DNA from 3 places in the Priestia sp. FSL H7-0729 genome. Region 2 is predicted to be linked to each of the others. Evidence: riboswitches for the same ligand, from Rfam matches in the RefSeq annotation. Region 2 holds a riboswitch; each other region holds the start of a gene.
The links. Region 2 has a riboswitch for cyclic di-AMP ahead of MHH93_RS27525 (resuscitation-promoting factor). Riboswitches for the same ligand answer to the same signal wherever they lie in the genome.
Positions count from the first base shown of each region.

Region 1: linked by a shared signal. The riboswitch ahead of MHH93_RS18620 (C40 family peptidase) and the one ahead of MHH93_RS27525 (resuscitation-promoting factor) in region 2 are both predicted to bind cyclic di-AMP.
Region 3: linked by a shared signal. The riboswitch ahead of MHH93_RS27100 (C40 family peptidase) and the one ahead of MHH93_RS27525 (resuscitation-promoting factor) in region 2 are both predicted to bind cyclic di-AMP.

Region 1 covers NZ_JBBOTQ010000008.1:134,967-142,446, forward strand. Annotated here, with positions in the region: gene xynC (glucuronoarabinoxylan endo-1,4-beta-xylanase XynC) at 39-1,724, shown strand; tRNA gene MHH93_RS18610 (tRNA-Leu) at 1,811-1,895, opposite strand; gene pelA (pectate lyase) at 2,076-3,029, opposite strand; cyclic di-AMP (ydaO/yuaA leader) riboswitch at 3,458-3,589, shown strand; gene MHH93_RS18620 (C40 family peptidase) at 3,595-4,059, shown strand; gene MHH93_RS18625 (carboxymuconolactone decarboxylase family protein) at 4,159-4,488, opposite strand; gene MHH93_RS18630 (hypothetical protein) at 4,630-4,848, opposite strand; gene MHH93_RS18635 (hypothetical protein) at 4,968-5,297, opposite strand; gene MHH93_RS18640 (xanthine phosphoribosyltransferase) at 5,395-5,976, opposite strand; gene MHH93_RS18645 (YkvI family membrane protein) at 6,181-7,236, shown strand; gene MHH93_RS18650 (glycosyltransferase family 4 protein) at 7,363-7,480, opposite strand, start outside.
Region 2 covers NZ_JBBOTQ010000025.1:16,067-23,546, reverse strand. Annotated here, with positions in the region: gene MHH93_RS27550 (tRNA1(Val) (adenine(37)-N6)-methyltransferase) at 1-245, shown strand, start outside; gene rsmI (16S rRNA (cytidine(1402)-2'-O)-methyltransferase) at 246-1,130, shown strand; gene MHH93_RS27540 (AbrB/MazE/SpoVT family DNA-binding domain-containing protein) at 1,317-1,571, opposite strand; gene MHH93_RS27535 (HD domain-containing protein) at 1,879-3,156, shown strand; gene MHH93_RS27530 (TatD family hydrolase) at 3,489-4,259, shown strand; cyclic di-AMP (ydaO/yuaA leader) riboswitch at 4,501-4,754, shown strand; gene MHH93_RS27525 (resuscitation-promoting factor) at 5,028-6,212, shown strand; gene rnmV (ribonuclease M5) at 6,367-6,912, shown strand; gene rsmA (16S rRNA (adenine(1518)-N(6)/adenine(1519)-N(6))-dimethyltransferase RsmA) at 6,917-7,480, shown strand, end outside.
Region 3 covers NZ_JBBOTQ010000023.1:14,665-22,144, reverse strand. Annotated here, with positions in the region: gene MHH93_RS27110 (M1 family metallopeptidase) at 1-1,760, shown strand, start outside; gene MHH93_RS27105 (hypothetical protein) at 1,771-2,622, shown strand; cyclic di-AMP (ydaO/yuaA leader) riboswitch at 2,868-3,005, shown strand; gene MHH93_RS27100 (C40 family peptidase) at 3,009-3,479, shown strand; gene MHH93_RS27095 (GNAT family N-acetyltransferase) at 3,834-4,328, shown strand; gene MHH93_RS27090 (c-type cytochrome) at 4,479-4,835, shown strand; gene rbsK (ribokinase) at 4,910-5,893, opposite strand; gene MHH93_RS27080 (4a-hydroxytetrahydrobiopterin dehydratase) at 5,938-6,234, opposite strand; gene MHH93_RS27075 (hypothetical protein) at 6,486-6,779, opposite strand; gene motA (flagellar motor stator protein MotA) at 7,013-7,480, shown strand, end outside.

The sequences.
Region 1 (7,480 bases), on a different contig from region 2:
TATGTAACCATTTACCATTATCGAGGAGGATGACAGTAATGAAATTCAAATTCAAAAAAACGATCAATGTTTTATTGGCCTGCTTAACAGCTCTGCCCCTCATGTTAAGTCCTACACAAGTTTCGGCGGCAAGTGATGCCAACATTAATTTGTCCTCGGAAAAACAACTGATCAAGGGTTTTGGGGGTATTAACCTTCCTGCCTGGATTGGTGATCTGACGCCCGCTCAGCGTGAAACTGCTTTCGGTAACGACCAGAATCAGTTAGGCTTTTCAATTCTCAGGATCTACGTCGATCCAGATTCTAATAACTGGTATCGTGAAGTTGCCACAGCCAAACGGGCTATTGAAAAGGGGGCTATCGTATTCGCATCCCCTTGGAATCCTCCGAGCAGTATGGTTGAAACATTCAACCGTAACGGGGATACAAATGCCAAACGTCTGAAATACGACAAGTATGCCGCATATGCGCAACATCTGAACGACTTTGTATCCTACATGAAAAATAACGGTGTAGATCTCTATGCCATTTCGGTACAAAATGAACCGGATTATGCTCATGACTGGACCTGGTGGACTCCACAAGAGATCCTTCGATTCATGAAAGAAAATGCTGGTTCCATTCAAGGTACCAAAGTCATGGCACCTGAATCCTTCCAGTACTTAAAGAACATATCTGACCCAATCCTGAATGATCCGCAGGCCCTTGCCAACATGGACATTCTGGGAGCACATACGTACGGAACCCAGATTTCGAATTTTGCCTACCCTCTCTTTAAGCAAAAAGGAGCTGGCAAAGAACTGTGGATGACTGAGGTGTATGTTCCAAACAGTGACAACAATTCAGCAGACCGCTGGCCTGAAGCACTAGAAGTTTCCTATCACATGCACAATGCCATGGTAGAAGGTGATTTCCAAGCCTATGTGTGGTGGTACATCCGCAGACAGTATGGTCCGATGAAAGAAGACGGTACCATAAGCAAACGCGGGTATAATATGGCCCATTTCTCCAAATTTGTACGTCCTGGCTATCTCAGAGTGGATGCAACCAAAAACCCGGATACGAACACATTTGTTTCTGCCTACAAAGGGGATAACAAGGTCGTTGTCGTAGCAATTAACCGTGGAACTTCGGCCACAAGCCAAAAATTCGTTCTGCAAAATGGTAATGCCTCCACGGTGTCCTCATGGGTTACGGACAGCAGTCGCAACCTGGCAAGTGCGGCCTCGCTTAACGTATCCAATGGGGCCTTCACGGCACAGCTCCCGGCTCAGAGCGTAACAACGTTTGTTGCCAACATTACTGGCGGGAATAACGGCGGAAATACAGGTAGTGGCACTACTTATGAAGCCGAGACCGGAACAACTCTTACGGATGCTACCATTGAAACGATCTACCCTGGTTACACTGGCTCCGGGTATGTCAACTTCAATGCAACGACTGGTTCAGCCATTCAATGGAACGCCATTAACAATACGATTACAGGTACCAAAAACGTAAAGATTCGTTATGCGCTGGAAAGCGGAACCCGTAACCTTGACATTTTTGTTAACGGAGCCAAAGTCATCAGCAACGAGTCCTTTCCGGCAACAGGAAGCTGGTCCACTTGGGTTGAAAAAACAATACAGGTCCCCATGAACACGGGAACCAATACCTTGAAAGTTGTAACCACGGGAACCGAAGGACCGAATATTGACAGCATTAATATTACCGCAGCACAATAAAGGTCCGTCAGACTAAAAAGATAATATCAAAAAAAGCAAACAAAAAAGACTCCTTAAGCGTTAGCTTAAGGAGTCTTTTTATTAGATGCGGTCGAGAGGACTCGAACCTCCACGGGGGGTTAGCCCACACGGACCTGAACCGTGCGCGTCTGCCAATTCCGCCACGACCGCATATTGTATCTCACTGACCAATCTCAGCGACAAGAAATAATATATCATGCAGAATCTATCATGTCAATACTGAAAATAATAACATGAAAGCCCGAACCAGACGTCCATGTCGATTCGGGCTTTACCTTTAAATGCTCATTGTTATAAGTTCATTAAAGCGAATGCAACGGATACTACAAATTACAGCTTGGAAGGCCAGTTACCATACCATGCGTAACCGCCTCTTCTTTCTTTATCAATCTCACTTAATTTGTATTTAACTACCCCGTCACGACCAATAAAGATTGGTTTATCCGTTCCGATCTCATAGAAGCGTGCCCAAATCGGTGCCGCTTTGGAGTCAGCGATAATTTTGCTATCTCCATTGGCTCTTTCATACTTGTAACCCGTAATTTTCACCTTGTTAAACCATTCCTCCGCTCCTTTAATGGATGCGGTAATTTTGGCGTTGGCAGGTCTCGTTTTCAGGAATTTAACAATCGTTACACTCTCTCCAGCTGTCAACGATGGTACTTCGTAGATTCTTGCGCTCGCCGGTTTAAGGGAACTGGAATCATGTTGTTGTCCCCACGCTGTCAACTTGCCGCCTGAAACGACTTGTGTATTCAGAATCGCCTCCACACCTTTGGCAACTGAATTTTTACTGCGATTGGCAAGTGTACTGTCGATAAACGAGAAATCACCTTTGCGTGATGCTACTTCATCGAGCATGATCATCACATTAATCATGGCATCGTCATTGTAAGTGATATGTTTGTGATATCCGGAGCTTTGATAGACTTGCGGCCATCCGCCGTTCGAATACTGCATATTGATCAAAAAGTTAATTCCTTTGATTGCAGCTGCGGAGTAACGCGGATCATTCGTCTTCTTAAATTCTTTCGCCAATCTTCTAATTTCTGAGTATGTAGCCTTGTTGTCTATCGTGGACTTCGCCCACTCTCCGCTTGTTTGTTTATAATCTTTTCTCCAACCTCCATCCGGCAGCTGGTTCTTCAAAATATCAGAAATACTCGCTGTGGTTCCCGATGCATCTGCAGCAGATACCGTCGCTACAGGGAAAACTGCCATTCCAACTGTTGAGAACACCATGGTGCATGCCAGGACAAAAGTAACTATTTTCTTCGCTTTCAAATGTAACACTCTCCCATGTTCATTTTAATAAAACCCAAAGTTCTACCTTACCTATAAGCCAGTCCCTACACCTCCTTCATTTGAATGTATAAACCAATAAAATCTATTTTCATCCAATATGTGGTGTGGATAATGAGATAATATGCAAAAAATATATTTTTGTCAATATATGCAACTTAATCAATATAATCTCTTTAATTCTACATAACGGAATAGTTCTTTCAACTCATGACAAACCTATTTATTTATCCAAATTCGTCTTAAACGAATCAATAATGACGTTTTTGTCATGAATGATACCCAAACTTAATCCCTTCTTGCCTAAAAAAACTGTAATTCCGATAACATTGGGGCACTAAGAAGGGTTTTAAATGGGTTTGACAATTACGCATTTATGCAATATAGTTTCAAATAGTTACAAAAACTTAATTATTCATTTGCCGAGTTTCAGATTTGAAAACGGGGGAACCATTTTGGGTGAATTATTCTTATACATAGGAAATATAGGGAACCTTCTACCGAACCCTTAGCTAACTCCGTAGGCATCGAAGGGAGAACATTGATTTTGAAAAAACTGATTATCTCCATTTTTGGAGCGGCTGTACTATTTACATCCGGGGCAACAAGCACAGAGGCAAGCAGTATTAACTCCGTAGTGAACAACATGACAGGTATACCTTACAAGTGGGGTGGCACGACTCTGGCCGGCTTCGATTGTTCCGGGTTTATGAGATATATTTTCAACAAATACAGCATTGAATTGCCACGCACTTCGCAACAGCAAGCCAAAGCAGGTACTCCGGTAGCCAAGAGCAATGTTCGGACAGGTGATCTGGTGTTCTTTAACACAACAGGCAAAGGCATTTCACATACAGGTGTTTATATCGGCGGCGGACAGTTTGCTCACGCCTCCAGCAGTAAAGGTGTAAGCATCACGAAGTTATCGAATCCATACTTCAATGACCGCTACGTGACAGCACGTCGGGTAACTGGACAGTTTATGTATGATAAAATGTTGGGTAAAATGTAGGCAGGATAAAGAAAGAGGAGGTTCCGGATCAATTCGGAACCTCCTCTTTTTGTTTGTCTTCCCTTTTATGAGAACAGTCTTTGACTACCCCATCTGCACTTAATGCAGCGCCTTCTGCACTCGCATCGCGCCCTGAGACAAGGCATGTCCGCCGCCTACAGCTCCGGCCACAGCAACGGTCTCCATAATCTCCTGATCTGTAGCGCCCTTGGCACGGGCTTCTTCTACATGGTAGAAGGTACATACCTCATTGTTGGCGAACAATCCAATGCCGAGCGCAATCAGCTGTTTTGTCTTGGCATCAATCACACCAGGTTGAAAACATTCTCCCGTAAACTCATGATACGACTTGACCACACCTGGCAGCACATCGCTTAATGCTCCAATCTGATCTTTGTAGGCATGAACTTTATCATTCATCAATGTCATGGCTTGTAGCACACCCTCTCGGCTATAGTTACAGATCTTCCTCACTGTACCTATCTTCTCTCCCGAGCGAGACAATTATGCCAAGTAATCATGGTAATTCCAAACATTTAAACGCTCACGGTTCTGCCCTGGTACTAGTTGTTACTCACCAAGTGGGCTCTGGCGCGGTTCGCTGAATAACTGATATCGGTAACCACGATCCAACTTGACGACACGTCGATTCTGACGACGGATAAGTACCTGCTCCCCATCCCAGGCAACAACAATCCCGGTTACATCGTTCGATTCCAGCTCGTCCCGTACTACTCTGACTTTCTCACCTGACAGACGCAGGGCATCCAATTGTGTATCACTAATCATGCGCATGGCTCCTATATTCCAAATTTATTTACAAAAAGAGACCTAAATGAAAAGTCATTTAGGTCTCACGTGACTGTATTGGACTGTCATGTCATTCGAAATTATGTCCCGACTGAAAGTTACCGCTGCGCGTGCTCTTTGCTGTCGTTCTTCTCGAACCAAAAATCAAGCACTTTGGCGGACATCACACGTTCTTCAAGGTACTCCACTTGATGCGGTGTAAATTGTTCTTTCCAAGAGAAGGACAACTCTTCGCATAAGCCTACAATCGTCAGTAATTCTGACCAGGCAACGTAGCGTTTGTACCAGAAAAATTGAGGATGTTCAATCATATAGGGATAAAGGTCATCGAATTCCGTATGTTTACAATCCAGGGCACGTTCAAAATGAACTTTCGATTCCGCCAGCTTATCATTAAAAAATTGTTCTGTTGCCGGTTGGTTCCCCATGGTGTTGCCTCCTCTCCCTAACATAACCCCATTATAAATGAAATCCGCGGTCATGCAAAGGCATAGTTCAAAAAATAGGCCCTATTCCTTTAAAATGTCACATTTCGTTATCGTCAAATTGTACCGTTCCATCGTTCAGAGAACGAATGCGTACCAAGGCTTCCACCGGAATCCCCTGTTCACGAATCGTGCGTGCACCTGCCTGGAAACTTTTCTCGACCACAACGCCGAATCCGACGAGTTCCGCACCGGAACGCTCAATTATTTTGATGACGCCACGAGCGGCATCTCCATTGGCAATAATATCATCAATGAACAAAATACGGTCATTCTCATGAATGAACTCGCGTGATACCATAATGTCCGTTACAATTCCTTTGGTAAAGGAAGGAACACGTTCACAGTAAGCATCAGGATCAGCCAGAAGTGTTTTTTTGCGACGGGCGAATACAAGTGGCACCCCAAGTTCATACGCTGCGGCAAACGCAACCGGAATCCCTGAGGATTCCACCGTGATCACCCGAGTCACTCCACTTTCACGAAAACGGGCAGCGAACTCACGTCCCATCTCCATTGTTAATGCAGGATCAATCTGATGGTTCAGCAGACCATCCAGCTTCAATACTTGATCCGAGATGACTACACCCTCTTGTAAAATTCGTTGTTTCAATAATTCCATGATTTGACCTCCCAAGCCTATCCTATGAGGTAAAAGTATCATATATCTATCTATAAGTTCAAGCGAAATTGCCTCGGCACTGTCCTTGGGACGTATTTCAAGCCATAGCTCATTATCGATTGTCATGACTTTCGTGGGTCAAGCATACCTTGTACCATGGTACCCGCATGTCCAAACTAAACAGGGGCCTGAGAGGGGAAACACATGAAACAGGCATTTCGGGTGCTGCAGATCGCATTTACATACATCGGAACGGTTGTCGGAGCCGGCTTCGCTACAGGCCAGGAAATTTTGCAGTTTTTTACCCAGTATGGCAAATGGGCCACCGTCACCATAGGCTTATCCACCATGCTCTTTGTCTGGTTAGGTACCAAAATGATGCTGATTGCTCACGATACCGGGTCCCGCTCTTATGAAGATCTGAACAAACATCTATTCGGCCACAAGGCGGGCAAATGGATCACGTGGGTGACCCTTCTCATTCTCATTGGCGTGAACAGTGTCATGCTTGCCGGAGCAGGTTCCGTTTTTGTCGAACATCTGGGTTTGCATTATCAGACCGGTCTGATCGTCACACTTGTAGGCACATATCTGCTTCTCGGTCGGGGCATTCAAGCCATCCTTCAAATGAATAGCATCGTTGTTCCCATGATGCTCCTATTATCTCTGCTTATGATCACCAGTACCATCCATCATCCAGGTGCTTCCCGATTCATCACACTGACCACAGACTCAAACCCTATGCAAGTGTGGCTGTCTCCACTGCTGTATACTTCATTCAATCTGGTATTAGCCCAGGCTGTTCTGGTGCCTGTTGGGAACCAGATTCGCAGTCGGAATGTACTGAAGTGGGGCGGCGTACTCGGTGGAATTGGGGTAGGTTTCATGCTCATGGCAGCTCATTTTGCAATGTCAGCACAGATGCCGGGCATCATCCAATTCGAAATCCCGATGGGCAGTATTGCCTTCCAACTTGGATGGGCAGTGCAATCTGTATATGTATCCCTTATTTTCATGGAAATATTCAGTACCTTTGTAGCCGATATCTATGGAATGACCTTGCAACTTAGACAACATATACGTGTCCATCCCCGTCTCATTACATTAACCATTATGCTGCTCTGTTACTCACTTAGTCAGTTTGGATTCAGTTCGCTGCTATCCATCCTTTACCCGATCTTCGGAAGTATGGCACTGATCTGGGCTGCCAAATTGGTACTGAATCGCTGGGGCGCCTTTCGTGGACGCAACAATATATAAACGGTGATGTGCTTTTTCATGAATATGAGCATCCGGTTGTTTCATATCCACAAGTCATCGCGGGCACTGTTTCCTTAAACATGACAAAAAGCCGCTGTTTAGCACAGCGGCTTTTTGCTCTACGTTTTAGGCTTTGCTAGGAAACTGCAGATACATCTTTTTCAACTCATTGACTGATCTGCCGAGCGAGTAATGTGTCTTGGCTTTTTCACACGCTGAACGGGCAAGTTCATAACGATAAGCC
Region 2 (7,480 bases):
TTGGCGAGATAATCTCGCTCATGCGTGAATATAAGCTGGAGCCCAAACGGATTCGGATGGTACATCCCCGTGCTCATTTGGAAGCCAACATGGTATTAGTTGAAGGCATGAAAGATGGTAAACCTGAAGTAAGGATGCTTCCGCCACTCATTGTCTACAATGAAGAGGGGAAATACTGTGAAGAAATTATGGATATTTACTATGGCCAGCAACATGCTGAGCGTACTACGAAAGGAGGACTATAGATGACTTTGCATATTCAGAAAAGCTATGTGGAGCAGCTTGAAGGATCAGGCAAGCTATATCTGGTTGGAACACCCATTGGTAATCTGGAGGATATGACCTTCCGAGCCATCAAGACATTGCAGAGTTGTGACATCATTGCAGCTGAAGACACACGCCAGACCCGGAAGCTGCTTACCCATTTTGAAATTACACCTTCAATGCTGTTCAGTTATCATGAGCATAATAAGGGGGCGAGTGGACCTGAACTGATACGCTATATAATAGAAGGAAAAAATTTGGCACTCGTCAGTGATGCCGGTCTGCCGGCCATTTCGGACCCTGGTTCTGACCTTGTACAGCTTGCACTGGAGGCCGGAATAACGGTCATTCCCATCCCTGGACCCAATGCTGCATTGTCTGCTCTGATCGTGTCCGGATTACCGACGGAGCGTTTCACATTCGGCGGTTTTTTGCCGCGGGAGAAAAAGGACATGCGAAAAGTGCTGGAGGCTTTTGACGAATCCAACGGGACTTTGTTATTTTATGAATCACCTCACCGTATTCGAAAAACATTAGTCCACCTCGAAGAAATTCTGGGTGATCGCTCGATTGTCCTGGCTCGTGAACTAACAAAGCGTCATGAGGAATTCGCAAGGGGCACTGTGAAGGAATGTATAGACTGGCTTGAAGAGCATCCACCTCTTGGCGAGTACTGTTTGCTGGTAGAAGGTATTAAGGAAGAGGAGCGTAAAGCTGAGCGCGAAGCATGGTGGCAGCTGATGTCGCTCGCCGATCATGTCAGTCATTATGAGGGTGAAGGACATAACCGCAAAGATGCGATGAAAAAAACGGCAACCGATCGTGGTCTGACGAAGCGGGATGTATATAATGCGTTAATTGAGTAGCCAATCTAAGCAACGATCTTCTGTCATGGGGAACATAACCTGAAAAGAACCTTATACAACATTAAGGAACCCATAACAGGGCAAAAAAATACCTTCCGCGGTGGGGTTCACACCGGGAAGGCCATTAAGGAATATTAAAAAGGTTAGAAATAACAATTTAGATAAGTCCAGTATACCTGGTTCTTCTTATTTTGTCACAGGTGCAGGGATTTCGGAAATACATTCGTTACAAACAATTTTACCTTTGAAGTAAGTAACGTTCTCTGCATTACCACAGAAGATACAAGCAGGCTCATATTTTTTCAACATGATGCGCTCGCCGTCAACATAGATTTCCAGAGCATCTTTTTCACCAATACCGAGCGTACGGCGCAATTCGATTGGAATAACTACCCGTCCCAGTTCGTCCACTTTTCTTACAATACCTGTTGATTTCATCATTATAATCAGTGCTCCTCTCAGCTAACTATCATTGTCATTATTCGACATTATTTTATGTTTTATGATACTCATCATACCAACGATTCCCAAAACAGTCAACCTTAAAATTAGCTTAAAATTAAGGCTATTTTTCACAAGGTTACTGGTGGTAAGGGATTGGCAGCTATTTTTCACATTTAAACATCCATGCCAACTTTGTCGATTTGGAAAACGACAAAACTACGTCATTCGACAAAGTTCGTCATAACGTGTCGAATCATAGGGCTCAAAGCGTTAATATAAAAGAAAATTAAAGGAGTGAGTCGACATGGAACAACGTTTAACGGAAGAGAAAGTATTCAAAGATCCGGTACATAATTATATCCACGTGCAAGATCCGGTTATATGGCAGTTAATTAACACCCCGGAATTTCAGCGTTTACGCCGGATTCGTCAACTGGGTACTTCTTACCTTACTTTTCACGGAGCAGAGCACAGTCGGTTTTCACATTCACTAGGTGTTTATGAGATTACACGCAAGATCATCTCTCAATTTGAAAGAAGTCATTATTCGGATTGGCCGAAGGAAGAAAAGATTGTAGCTCTGTGTGCAGCTCTACTTCATGATCTCGGGCATGGGCCATTCTCTCACTCCATCGAGGAAGCTTTTGACATGAATCACGAGGATTGGACTTGTCGCATTATTACAGGTGATACCGAAGTAGGGGCGATCTTAAGACGGTATGCTCCTGATTTTCCTGAGAAAGTCGCGTCTGTCATTCAAAAAACATACGAAAAACCGATTGTGGTGAATTTGGTTACTAGCCCGCTTGATGCAGACCGGATGGACTATTTGCTCAGGGATGCTTATTTTACAGGTGTCAATTACGGCACGATTGACCTTGATCGTATCCTTCGGATGCTGCGTCCCTATCATGGACGGATTGTAGTCAAGGAGTCAGGCATGCATGCTGTGGAGGACTACCTTATGTCTCGATATCAGATGTATTGGCAGATTTACTTCCATCCGGTAACTCGTAGTTCTGAAATTATATTGCGGCAAATATTCAAGCGAGCAAAAACACTCATACAGCATGGTTTTCAATTTCGCTTCATGATTGATCCACTCCCTCAATTATTTGCAGGAGAATTATCCGTAGATGAATATTTGCAGTTGGATGAAGCATTAATTCAGACGGCATTTACGCAGTGGCGCAAGGAGGACGATACTGTTCTGAGTGAGTTATGCGAACGTTTTATGGATCGCAAGTTATATAAGTATGTAGAGCTCGAACAGGTCGACTTGACAATGATGGAAGAGATTCGGGAAGCTTTTGTACAGGCAGGCCTTGATCCCGAATATGATCTTGAAATTGATTTTCCTTCAGATAATCCGTATGATGTGTTTCGTCCGGATGAATCCACGGATAAGCAGATTCTTCTTCTGGATCGACAGGACAATTTACGTGAGTTATCAGAAGTATCTGACATTGTCCGTTCCATCAGTGGTCTTCATCGAGGTAAACATCATTTGTATTACCCGCAAAACAAGGTGGATGCGATTATTCATAAATTACCGTCACATATACGCCCCTATTTCTTGTAATCATGTGGGAATAATCCAATGAAGAATTTCGAGATCAAAAGACTTTCTAAAAGAGCTATTTTTTATGATACAGTAATCTGCTTTAATGGGGCGTATATGTAGATCGACATAATTTTGTAAATGAAAGCAGGCAGAGCGGGCACAATCAGCAATATATAGATGAGAATATTCGTATATCTTCTATATATTGTAGTTGTAAAGAAACAAACGGAATGATGTAATACACAGATTACCCAAAATGTTTTATGTATGAGCCAATAAATTATTGAATGGTATTAATTGAATTTTCAAGAGAAGATAGTCGTCATTTCGACATGAAGGGAGATACAAACATGATGCTGTTCGACACACATACACATCTGGATGCACCACAATTCGACGAGGACCGCGAGGACATGATTCAGCGTGCCGTGGATGCAGGAGTTGGTCGCATGATCAACATTGGTTTTAACCGGGAGACGATTCCAACGACAATGAAACTCGCTGAAACATATGACTTTATCTATGCAGCTGTAGGGTGGCATCCTGTCGATGCGATTACGATGCAGGAGGGTGATCTGGAGTGGATTGCATCTTTATGCAAGCATGAAAAAGTGGTAGCCATCGGTGAGATTGGATTGGATTATCATTGGGACACTTCTCCGAAGGAAGTACAACATCGCGTATTACGACAACAAATTGCTTTGGCCCGTGAAGTGAATATGCCGATTGTCATCCATAATCGGGATGCACATGAGGATATCATAAGAATTTTGCGTGAAGAGAAGGCGGGTGAGGTTGGTGGTGTGATGCACTCGTTCTCGGGCAGTTGGGAAACAGCGAAAAGTTGTCTCGATATGGGCTTCCATCTCTCCTTCGGAGGACCGATCACATTCAAGAATGCAAAGCAACCCAAAGAGGTGCTTGCGAAGGTACCGATGGACCGATTTTTCATTGAAACCGATGCTCCATATTTGACACCTCACCCTTATCGTGGGAAACGAAATGAGACAGCGCATGTACGTCTGGTTGCAGAGGCAGCTGCGGAAATTAAAGGCATTTCGGTGGAGGAAATTGCTGCAATAACCACCAAAAATGCCATGGAACGATTTGGAATTCGTTAAAAAAACGAGTAAATGAGGTGAAAAAGGCAGGTAAGCGGAGTTAATTTGCCCTTTGATCCAAATAAATCAAGAATATTACAATATTTTAACCAAATATTCAGAAAAACGTACTTGATCAACGCTTTACAACATGCATCAAAACAGGATATCATCTTTTCAGTGAATTGTTGTGCGGAAAATTGGACAGATGTTCGGGGGATGAACAAAGGGACACTTTCCGATGAAACAACATTACTTTCATGAATCAGTCTCGCTGAGTCTCCGTTAACGGAGAGCGGGGGAACCAATAGGGCTTAAACATCGGTGTATTTGGCCGATGCGCAACGTTCGTTGACCCAAAAGCAGCGAAGGGAACTGCGAAGCCATATTTGATTTCTTCTTTGGGTCTCGGGGTGAATTCAAGGGCGTCCGCCATGAGCGGGTGACCCAAGATAGGGCGGCTCTCTTTCGCCCGAACCCGACAGCTAACCTCGCAAGCGGAAAAAGAGAGGCAACCTCGTGCATGAATTTCCGATATTCAAAATCATTCGGAAGCCACGAAAGAGTTCCTCTTACACTCTTTCTTTGGCTTTTTTGTTTTTGAATAAAAGAAATGTTGTCATCATACGGTAGGTATTCAGGAGGATGACATCATGTTGCGAAGATTGATTCATGGTGCAGAACCGGATTATGTTGGTCCGATCTGTGTTCTGTAGAAAATTTGGTATAGTCACGTCAAAGACATCATGCGTTACTTTAGACGGCGAGGCTATGAAGGAGGACGGAGAAGTGGGCACATTCCAACCAGAAGAGACCCATGAGTCACGATCATCCAGTAAGTCTTTCGCGTTGCGGTGGAAGCATGAGAACATGCGTCAGATGGCATTGATCGCGATTTTCTCAATTGCGCTTACAATCATGATCTTGTTAGTCGTTTACGGTCAGGCCGGGAAACAAATTTCACTGGTTATTGATGGCAAAGCTCAGGTGGTAGAGACTCGTACAGGAATGCTTCAGGAAATGCTGGAGGAGCAGTCGATCACAGTCAGCCCTCACGACAAGGTATCCATGTCCATGAACGGGGCGATTACAGATGGAGACCGAATCGTTATTGAGCGGGCCGTTCCAGTTAAGATTACGGCAGACGGAGACACCAAGACTCTGTATACAACGGATTCATCGGTAGAAGATGCAATTCAAAAATCAGGTATTCAAGTTGAGAGTAATGATAAAGTGTATCCGGCGCTTGGAACTGCGATCAAAGCGGATATGAAGATCCGTGTAGTGCGCGTAACAAAGCGTACAGTAAATGTAGAGCAACCGATCGCTTACAAAGTAATTAAAACGGCTGACCCTAGCTTGTACAAAGGGGATAACCGTGTCGTTGTGAACGGCAAAGAAGGCACACTTGTACAGCACATCGAAAAGGTATTTCAGGATGGAGAATTGGTCTCCAAAAAAATGGTCGGCAAATCTGTCGCGAATAATCGTGTAGATAAAGTGATTGCTGTCGGCACCAAAGCAAAACCGGTCGTGAAAGAACCTGAGATTCAGACCGTATCGGCACAAACTTCAACAACCAAAAAGGCTACAACAACGAACTCGAAGAAAACATCTGCCTCGGGCAGCAAAGTGATTACCGTATCCGGGACTTCTTTTAAATACTCCAAAGTACTTAAAAATGTATCCATGACTGCCTACTCTTCCGAAGAGCCTGGCATTGGCACTAAAACAGCTTCCGGTACTCGTGTAACGGAAGGGCGCACCATCGCGGTTGATCCCAAAGTCATTCCAATTGGCTGGTGGGTATATATCGAAGGTCTGGGCTTCCGACGTGCGGAAGATACAGGCGGTGCCATTAAAGGCAACAAAATTGACGTATATTATGACAGTGTGAAGCATGCCCTGAATTTTGGACGCAAGAAAGGCAAGACGGTCTACGTGATTGGTCCGGTGAAGCCGGAAGCGAACTAAAATCGTTTTACTTTGAAATGGGAATGCTATAAAATAGTTGCATGAATGATTCATGCGGAATATGCGGCGGAGGAGTCTGAATTCAGTCTCCCCGCCGTTTGGCAGAGAAGAGGATATTCCTCTTCTTTTTGCGTTAGAAAGGAAGAAATGGAACATGATAAAAGAAGTCATTGTGGTGGAAGGCCGTGATGATACGGTAGCCATCCGTCGGGCCGTGGAAGCCGATACAATAGAGACAGGTGGATCAGCCATCAACCAACGTATTCTGAAGCGGATAGCGCTTGCTCAGGAGAGACGGGGAGTCATCGTACTGACAGATCCGGATCATGCCGGCGAACGCATTCGTAAAATCATTGCAAATAAGGTGCCTGGCTGCAAGCATGCCTTCATCCCGGAGGCCGATGCGACGCGCAAAGGGGACATTGGGGTGGAGAACGCCTCACCGGAGGCAATTCGTCATGCTCTGGCACGCGTACATACTTCATACGAAGGTGCTCCGAGCCTGATCGATTGGGAAGATCTAATCGCGGCAGGACTTATCGTGCATCCGCAAGCTGCGGCACGTCGCATGGAGATGGGCAATCTGCTGGGCATCGGATATTGTAACGGTAAGCAGTTCCACAAACGTCTCAGTGTATTTCAGATTACACGGGAAGAGTTCTCTACAGCATTAGCGCAAATTGAACGTGAAGGATTGTGAGCATATGAAGGACATGGAAGAGACGATAGAAATTGCAACGCCCAAGCGAACCAAAGAGATTATTCAAAGACACGGATTTTCATTCAAGAAAAGCTTAGGTCAGAACTTTCTTATCGATCAAAATATACTGAACAAAATCGTGAATGCAGCCGACTTGGACGAGTCCAAGGGTGCGTTAGAGATCGGGCCGGGCATTGGGGCACTTACCGAAAGACTCGCTCGGGTAGCTGGTCCTGTCACAGCCGTAGAGATTGATCAGCGCTTGATCCCCATCCTCGGAGAAGTGATGCAGCCTTATTCCAATGTACGGGTGCATCATGGCGATGTGCTGAAGCTTGATCTGGCTGAACTGTTCCAATCGGATTTTGCATCCGTGGATAAAGTCAGTGTCGTGGCTAATCTGCCCTATTATGTAACGACTCCAATTATGATGAAACTGCTGGAAGAGAAGTTGCCGGTGGACAGCATTGTGGTCATGATCCAAAAAGAAGTGGCTGAACGAATGGCTGCTGCACCGGGATCAAAAGACTACGGCAGTCTGAGCATCGCAGTTCAGTACTACAGTATG
Region 3 (7,480 bases), on a different contig from region 2:
ATGTAAAACTGGTCGAAGGGAACGTACTGGAAGGAACTCAGACGATTACCTGGACACACCCAGGTAAAAAAACCGTCAACGAGCTTTACTTTCATATGTATCCCAACGCCTTCTCTTCTGCTGACACCACCTTTATGAAGGAATCCGGTGGAAAACTTCGGGGTGATATCATGCCTACCAATGGTTATGGCTCGATGAACATTACCGAAATGAAAACGGAGGACGGGCTCTCTCTGCTGCACCGGATGCAGTATGTGCAACCAGATGACGGAAACATCAAGGACACCACACTCATTAAAGTCCGCTTACCCAAACCCGTCAAAGGCGGGGAAAGCATTACAATCCATACCCGATTTGTGGTGAATCTGCCGAAAATTTTCGCCCGGATGGGAACTGCTGATGATTTTGTCATGGCAGGTCAATGGTTCCCCAAAATAAGTGCATATGAACCTGTGGGCAGACGCGGACGGACAACAGAAGGCTGGAATCTGCATCAATACCATGGCAATTCAGAGTTTTACGCCGACTTCGGTATATATAGTGTGCGTATTCGGGTGCCTGAAACATACAAAGTTGCTGCTACCGGATTTCCGACACAACAAGCCGTGGTGAAGAACGGAGAAAAGGTTTATCAATTCTATGCCGATGATGTGCATGATTTCGCCTGGGCAGCTTCACCGGATTTTGTCTACGCCGAGGAACCCTTTTCTGCACCCAATGTGCCCGGTGTACGAATCAAGTTATATCTGGACCCTGCTCATCAGGATTTGAAAGAACGTTATTTCTACGCCGCTAAAGCCGCACTAGCCAATTATAGCAAATGGTTTGGCCCATATCCTTACGCTACCTTATCCATCGTTGTTCCACCCAAATCGGGGAACGGTGCTGGAGGTATGGAATACCCTACGCTGGTTACAGCCTTTGGAGCCGATGATACCACTCCAGGTTATGACCTGGAACGTACCGTAGTCCACGAGATCGGACACCAATATTTCTACGGTATGGTTGCCAGCAACGAATTCGAGGAAGCCTGGCTGGATGAGGGGTTCACCTCTTATGCAGAAGACAAACTGATGGAGCAGGAATACGGATTGATTCCGAATCTGCCGGTACAATCAGGCCTGATTACGTCTCCTTCGTCTTTAACCCAAGAATCCTGGAAGTTCGATTCACAGAATGAGTATGCAGCCAATGTCTACACACGTGGCAAGCTTGTATTGCTTGGTATTGAACATCAAGTCGGCACAAAAAAGATGGAACGCATTCTCTCTACCTATGTGAAGAAGTACCGTTTCAAACATCCCACTTCGGCTGATTTCCAGAACGTTGTGGAACAAGTGACACGCACTTCCTGGTCTGAATATTTTGATCATTACGTCTACGGTGACGGGATGGCTGACTTTGCTGTAGAAAAGATTCGTGTTACGCCCATACAGAAAGACGGTCAAACATGGTACGAGTCATCCGTAACAATCGCCAAAAAAGGTAGTGATTACAACGCCGTTCCTGTTCGAATTGCTTTTGAAGACGGACATACCCTCACCAAGCAATGGGATGGCAAAGAAGATCGCATTACTTATAAATTAACTCACACATCACCCGTATCCTGGGCCATGACCGATCCACTGTACACGATCGTGCTGGAGAACCGCCATATGAACAATTTCCTGAAATCCGGACTGGATGAGCAGACGAAATCCCGCTGGAGCATAAGTGTAACCAAACTAATAGAAGCCATATTCGGAGGTCTGTCATGGTGAGGTGGAAACGGTGAAAGCGAAAATACGTGAAGGCTGGTTTCTCGTCCGTCAGCATATGTTCATTGCGGCACTCTTATTTCTTTATCAACTCATATGGGGATATTTCTTCTATCGAATGGTACAATCGGCAGTCATCCCACTCCTCCTGCGCTATCCAGATCCTGATGCCGGGGAGCTGAGTACACTTTTGTTCAAAATGGAAAGCCAACTTAACTTGTCTACCCATCCGGAGGTTCATCGTTATCTATGGATTCTCGGGGGCATGCTGCTGGTTCGCATGTTGATTAGCCCCCTGATTCAGGCCGGACTGCTCTACTCACTTCAGCACTTTAATTCTACAGAAGAGCGCATCCCATTCGTCCGCGGAATCAGAAACCTGTGGAAACCGATGATGCTGCTCCACACCATACGTACATTATTGATACTTCTGCCCGCCTACTGGCTCATACCTAAGCTCTACTCGATCCTCATGGACGGATTTCATTCCCTTCAATTACTTGTACCTGGCATACCTTATGTTGCTGCCTGGATTGTATATGGTTGGATCATCCACCATGCCCTGCTCTACATGCAGTTCGGTGTTTCGGCACCAGAAGGAGAAGGTGGGGCTCACGGTACTCTCAAGGCACTCTGGATTGCACTGCGTCATCTCTTCGCCGTAATCGGCATTGCACTCCTGTTGGGCGGAGTTCATCTACTCGTCTTCGGGGCATTCACTTCAGCCTCATGGTTAGTAACGGGGCTTACCGGACTTATACTACAACAGACGTATCCACTAGCCAGATGTCTATTGAGTCTGTGGAAAATATGCAGCCATTTCCGATTATGGCAGTCCAAAATAGCCAAAGGTGAGAGCAGATAGTTTAAAAATTGTTACCATCACATGTTAAACTTATGGCCTGATATGTACTTATAAATAGGCAAACCTCAACCTTTCCCCGTCAAAGGTCGAGGTTTTTTTTGCTAATTTTGTTGCTAAACGTTGCCAAAGCCGTACTCCTCTGTTACAATAATCGCAGTGAGTTTTTAGTAACAACTTTGTAATCTTTACATTCATATTTGTAACTACTTAAAATTAAATCGTCATTTCTTGATTTCGCAGGTGCATAACTAGCATAGCCAAATTCCTGGCACCTGGGAAGCGGGGGAACCAGTTATGGGTGAATTGATCTTGCTACAGAGGGATCATAGGGGACCTTCAACCGAATCCTTAAGCTAACCTCGCAGGCGTTGGAAGGGGAATATCTCTTGTTCAAGAAGAAATTAACCGCAGCTGTACTTAGCATCACATTCGCATTATCGCTTGGTGCAGGTAGCGCATTCGCAGATTCAAAAATGGACGCAGTAATTGATTCAGCAATGGGAACTACATACAAAAGTGGGGGAACAACGCTTAACGGCTTTGACTGCTCCGGATTTACACGATATGTATTCGACAAATTGGGTATTGATCTGGCACGCCAATCGAGTTCCCAATTCGACATGGGCGATTCTGTATCCCGCATGGAAATGAGAGCTGGCGATCTGGTATTCTTTAATACAACAGGTAAAGGCGTATCACATGTAGGAATCTTTGTAGGGGATGGAAAGTTCGCACACTCCTCTTCTTCCAAAGGCGTGACGATCAGTGCATTGAGTGAAAATTATTGGGCCAATCGTTATGTTGGCGCTAAACGGATTATGAGCACGGACGCGTATGAATCACTGGCCCTTGACTAGGGACAAGCTGAGCAACATGATGCTGTAACCATTAACCATACTGGAACGAAGCAAGAAGCATAACAGAACCGCCCGGTACATTCTCCGCAGGAATGTATCCGGCGGTTTTTTTGTGCTTCCATCCTGATTCATGTGGCAAGTTACACTCGGGGTATATCTTGCCACATCAACAGGTTCATTTTTCGTTCATTCGTCCGTGCCCTTATGATGTTTTTACCCATCCTGTTATAATATAAACGAAATTACCGGAACTTTTGTTTCATATTTTTTCTGGTAAGGCAGACTTGCTAAATGAATATCTCTTTTGTAGAGTGGACAAAGAGTTCTGTTTCAAGGAAAGGAGCATACAGGTGTATGAAGGAAGCCCCTTTGATGTTTCACGTTGTACCCATGCAAGAAGAACATGCGGAGCTCATCTGCAGTTGGCAGTATGATCCGCCTTACAATATCTACAGCTGGCTCCTTTGGGAGCAGATGAAAGCGCTGGAAGTGGAATTCGGAGATGCACAGCTGCGGCAGGAGCAATATGCGATCGTTCTGGATCAGAATGATCGTGTAAGTGGATTTGCTCAATACTTTCCGCTTCAAGGGGTAACCCGGATTGGTCTCGGCATGCATCCAGAGCTGTGTGGTCAGGGTCAAGGGACAGCTTTTGTTACGGCCATTGTACAAGAAGCTATTCGCCGAAATCCCACGAATGAGATTGATCTTGAAGTGCTTACTTGGAACACTCGTGCCATTCAAGTCTATCTGAAGAGTGGATTTGTCACCCAGGATACATATGAACGACAGACCCCAAGCGGCTTGAAGCCCTTTCACTGTATGGTTTATGAAGGGCCTCGTGATTAAAACCCATTGCAAAGCAACCAAATTTGCGCCTTGTTATGTGATTAGTTCAAAAATTTCCCACAAAATGCTATGATGTCAGTACAGGTTCCGTTATAATGATATGGATAGTTTCAGGTTAGATGATCTTTCATTCTGGAGGGGACATAAGGGATGCACAAATGGATCATGAGCGGAGTATTTTTTGCAGCATGCGCTTTAGCTATTGTTTTAATGTTTACGCTTCCAGGGAAAGAAGAAGTGGCTGAAGAAGCCAAGCCAACCATGCCGGAAGTCACATTGGATGCCGGACAGGCTGAAGCACTGGTCAAAGCGAATTGTATCTCCTGTCACGGGGATCAGCTTCAGGGTGGCGTAGGACCTGCTCTGGCCAACATCGGCAGCCAGGATGATCTGGAGAAGATCTACTCTACGATTGTCAAAGGTAAAGGTGGTATGCCTTCCTTCAAGGGCAAACTGCAGGATGAAGAGATTGCCAATATCGCCATGTGGCTTTCAGAGAAGAAATAATCTCTGCACGCGCATAACAAAGAGGCCCTTAATCCCCTTTTGGGAAAATAAGAGCCTCTTTGTTATGCCATTGATTAGGCCTCTGCTGCATGCTCAGCCAGAAAGGCCTCCACTTCACGTGCAGACGGCATCCCGGACTGGGCGCCGAGCTTCGTCACGGATAACGCGGCCGCACCCATGGCGAAGCCTACGGCCGCGTCCAACGTCTCACCGCGCGCGAGGGCTACCGCCAGCGCGCCGTTGAAGCAATCGCCAGCGCCGGTCGTATCGACGGCGCTTACGGCGTAGCCGGGCGCACGGCATGCGCCGGCACGCCCTGCCTGTACGCGGCCACCAGGCGCCGCAGCGTATACAGCCCCCTCGGGGCCGAGCGTCGTGACGACAGCGGCCCCGAGGGATGCGGCGAGCTCTGCGACCGCCGCATCCAAGTCTTCCGGCCGGAGGTGATCCCGGCCGGTAAGCACGGCAAGCTCACTGCGGTTCGGCGTGACAACGTCGACGCACCGCAGGAGCTCCTGGGGCAGACCCGGCACCGCGGGAGCCGGGTTGAGCACCACCAGTGCGCTGCCTTCAGCCGCCAGTTGGGCGGCGCGGGTAACCGCTGGCAGCGGGATCTCCAGCTGCAGCAGCACCGCTGCGGCTGCAGTCAGGCTTTTTACCGTATCCGCCTCTTCCAGCATCTCAGGCACAACTTGCCCATTCGCACCAGGAATAACGATAATCCGGTTGTCTCCCCGAGAGAGCCAAATGGAAGCTGTTCCTGTAACCGTGTCTTCCAATCTGCGAACCTGCGAGACATCTGCGCCACTTTCCGTCAGACTGTGCAGCAGACGTTCGCCAAAACCGTCCGATCCCACCGCACCAATCATCGTCGTCTGTCCACCCAGACGCGCAGCAGCAACAGCCTGGTTCGCCCCTTTACCCCCAGCAAGATAATGCAGTTCCTCACCGCTCACCGTCTCTCCCTCTTCCGGAATCGTGTCTGTCTTCACCACGAGATCCATATTGAGACTGCCTACGACAGCAATAAGAGGTTGTTCCTGATTATAGTCTGACATGTATGGTTCACTCACTTCCGGCCGCGCGACAATAACCGAATTCGTTATTCCGACCTCATTTTGTCATAAGCTTCGTTATATTGCCCGGCTTCCTTAATATCTACAGATGTGATACCTCCCGCATCCCATGACGTGAGACGCAGCGTAACCGTTGTATAGTCAATCGTAATAAAAGGATGATGATTGAATGCTTCCGAGATCGCAGCGACCTCATCCACAAATGCAATCCCTTTCATGTAGTTGGAGAACACGAATTTGCGTACAATCCACCGTCCCTCTTCCAGTTCCCAGCCTTCCAGCCTTCCCAGATGAGCTTCGACTTCCTCTTGCGAAAAAACCATGCGTTATCTTCCTCCCCATAGGATGGTACATTACAGACGTCTGTCCGAATAACCACCAACACCTTTGGCGCTATCGTCAGCAATTTCAAAGGCCAGGCTCACCGCCATGCGGTTGGCCCATTTCACGACTAACATCTTACCACGGACAAGCTTCAAAATTCAATCAACTTAAATGGCATAGAGCCAATAACCATAAGGCTTTGAGGAAAATTCCAGTTCCATTCATCCCTCTAAAAATACATGTATACACACTAAATTAAAGGCACAAACGTCAACTCTTCTTCCCCAATCAAAATATGAATGCGGTGCTGCTCCTTATCATGGATGACCACACCACTTCCAACCGGAATGATCGATTCCTCACCCAGCGCATAGAACAGATCCTCCGCCAACGCCTCATCTACTTCAAGTTGCTCAGGTGCCCCGAGTCTCTCCCACTCTTCCGCGTCCATTTCAAAGAAAACATACCGATCCGGTATGCGTCCGATTGCCGTTGTCAAATCTGTCAAAATTCCTTCATAATCCCGTCCATGCTTTACGCCCATTGGCTTTTCACTCCTATTCGGCCCCTAAGGAGCGGATTTGATCTTATTATACCTGAAAATAACCCTTAAAAAAAAAGGCCTTCTGGTCGATAAATACATATATGACCGTTTTAACTGTTTCAGCAACCGTAAGGAATGCCTGACATTGAACGGATTGCGGCCAAAAATTCGTCCGGAAGCCCGAATACAGCCGCTTGAAAGGATTCAATTTTATCTCATGGATGAGGTGTATGATGAACATTTCAACGATTATTGGACTAGTTTTTGGACTGGTCTCCCTTGTACTCGGTATGTTCCTGAAGGGTGCGCCCTTAATCAACCTGGTTAACAATCCGGCAGCCTACGTTATTATCTTTGTGGGTACGGCAGGAACTATCTTTATCGCATTTCCGATGTCTGAAGTTAAAAAAATCCCTAAGCTTTTCGGGATTATTTTCAAAAACCAAGTACTTATTGATCGAGTATCTCTGATCGGCACGTTTATGGATTGGGCTTCCACTACCCGTCGTGAAGGTTTGCTTGCACTGGAATCAAAAGTAGAAGAGATTGACGATCAGTTCCTTCGTGGCGGTATGCGTATGATTATCGACGGCAACGATCAGGAATTTGTAAGTGATGTACTCATGGAAGATATTCACGCTACAGAGGAGCGCCACCGTGGCGGTGCCTTGATCTTCGCTCAGGCGGGGATGTACGCACCA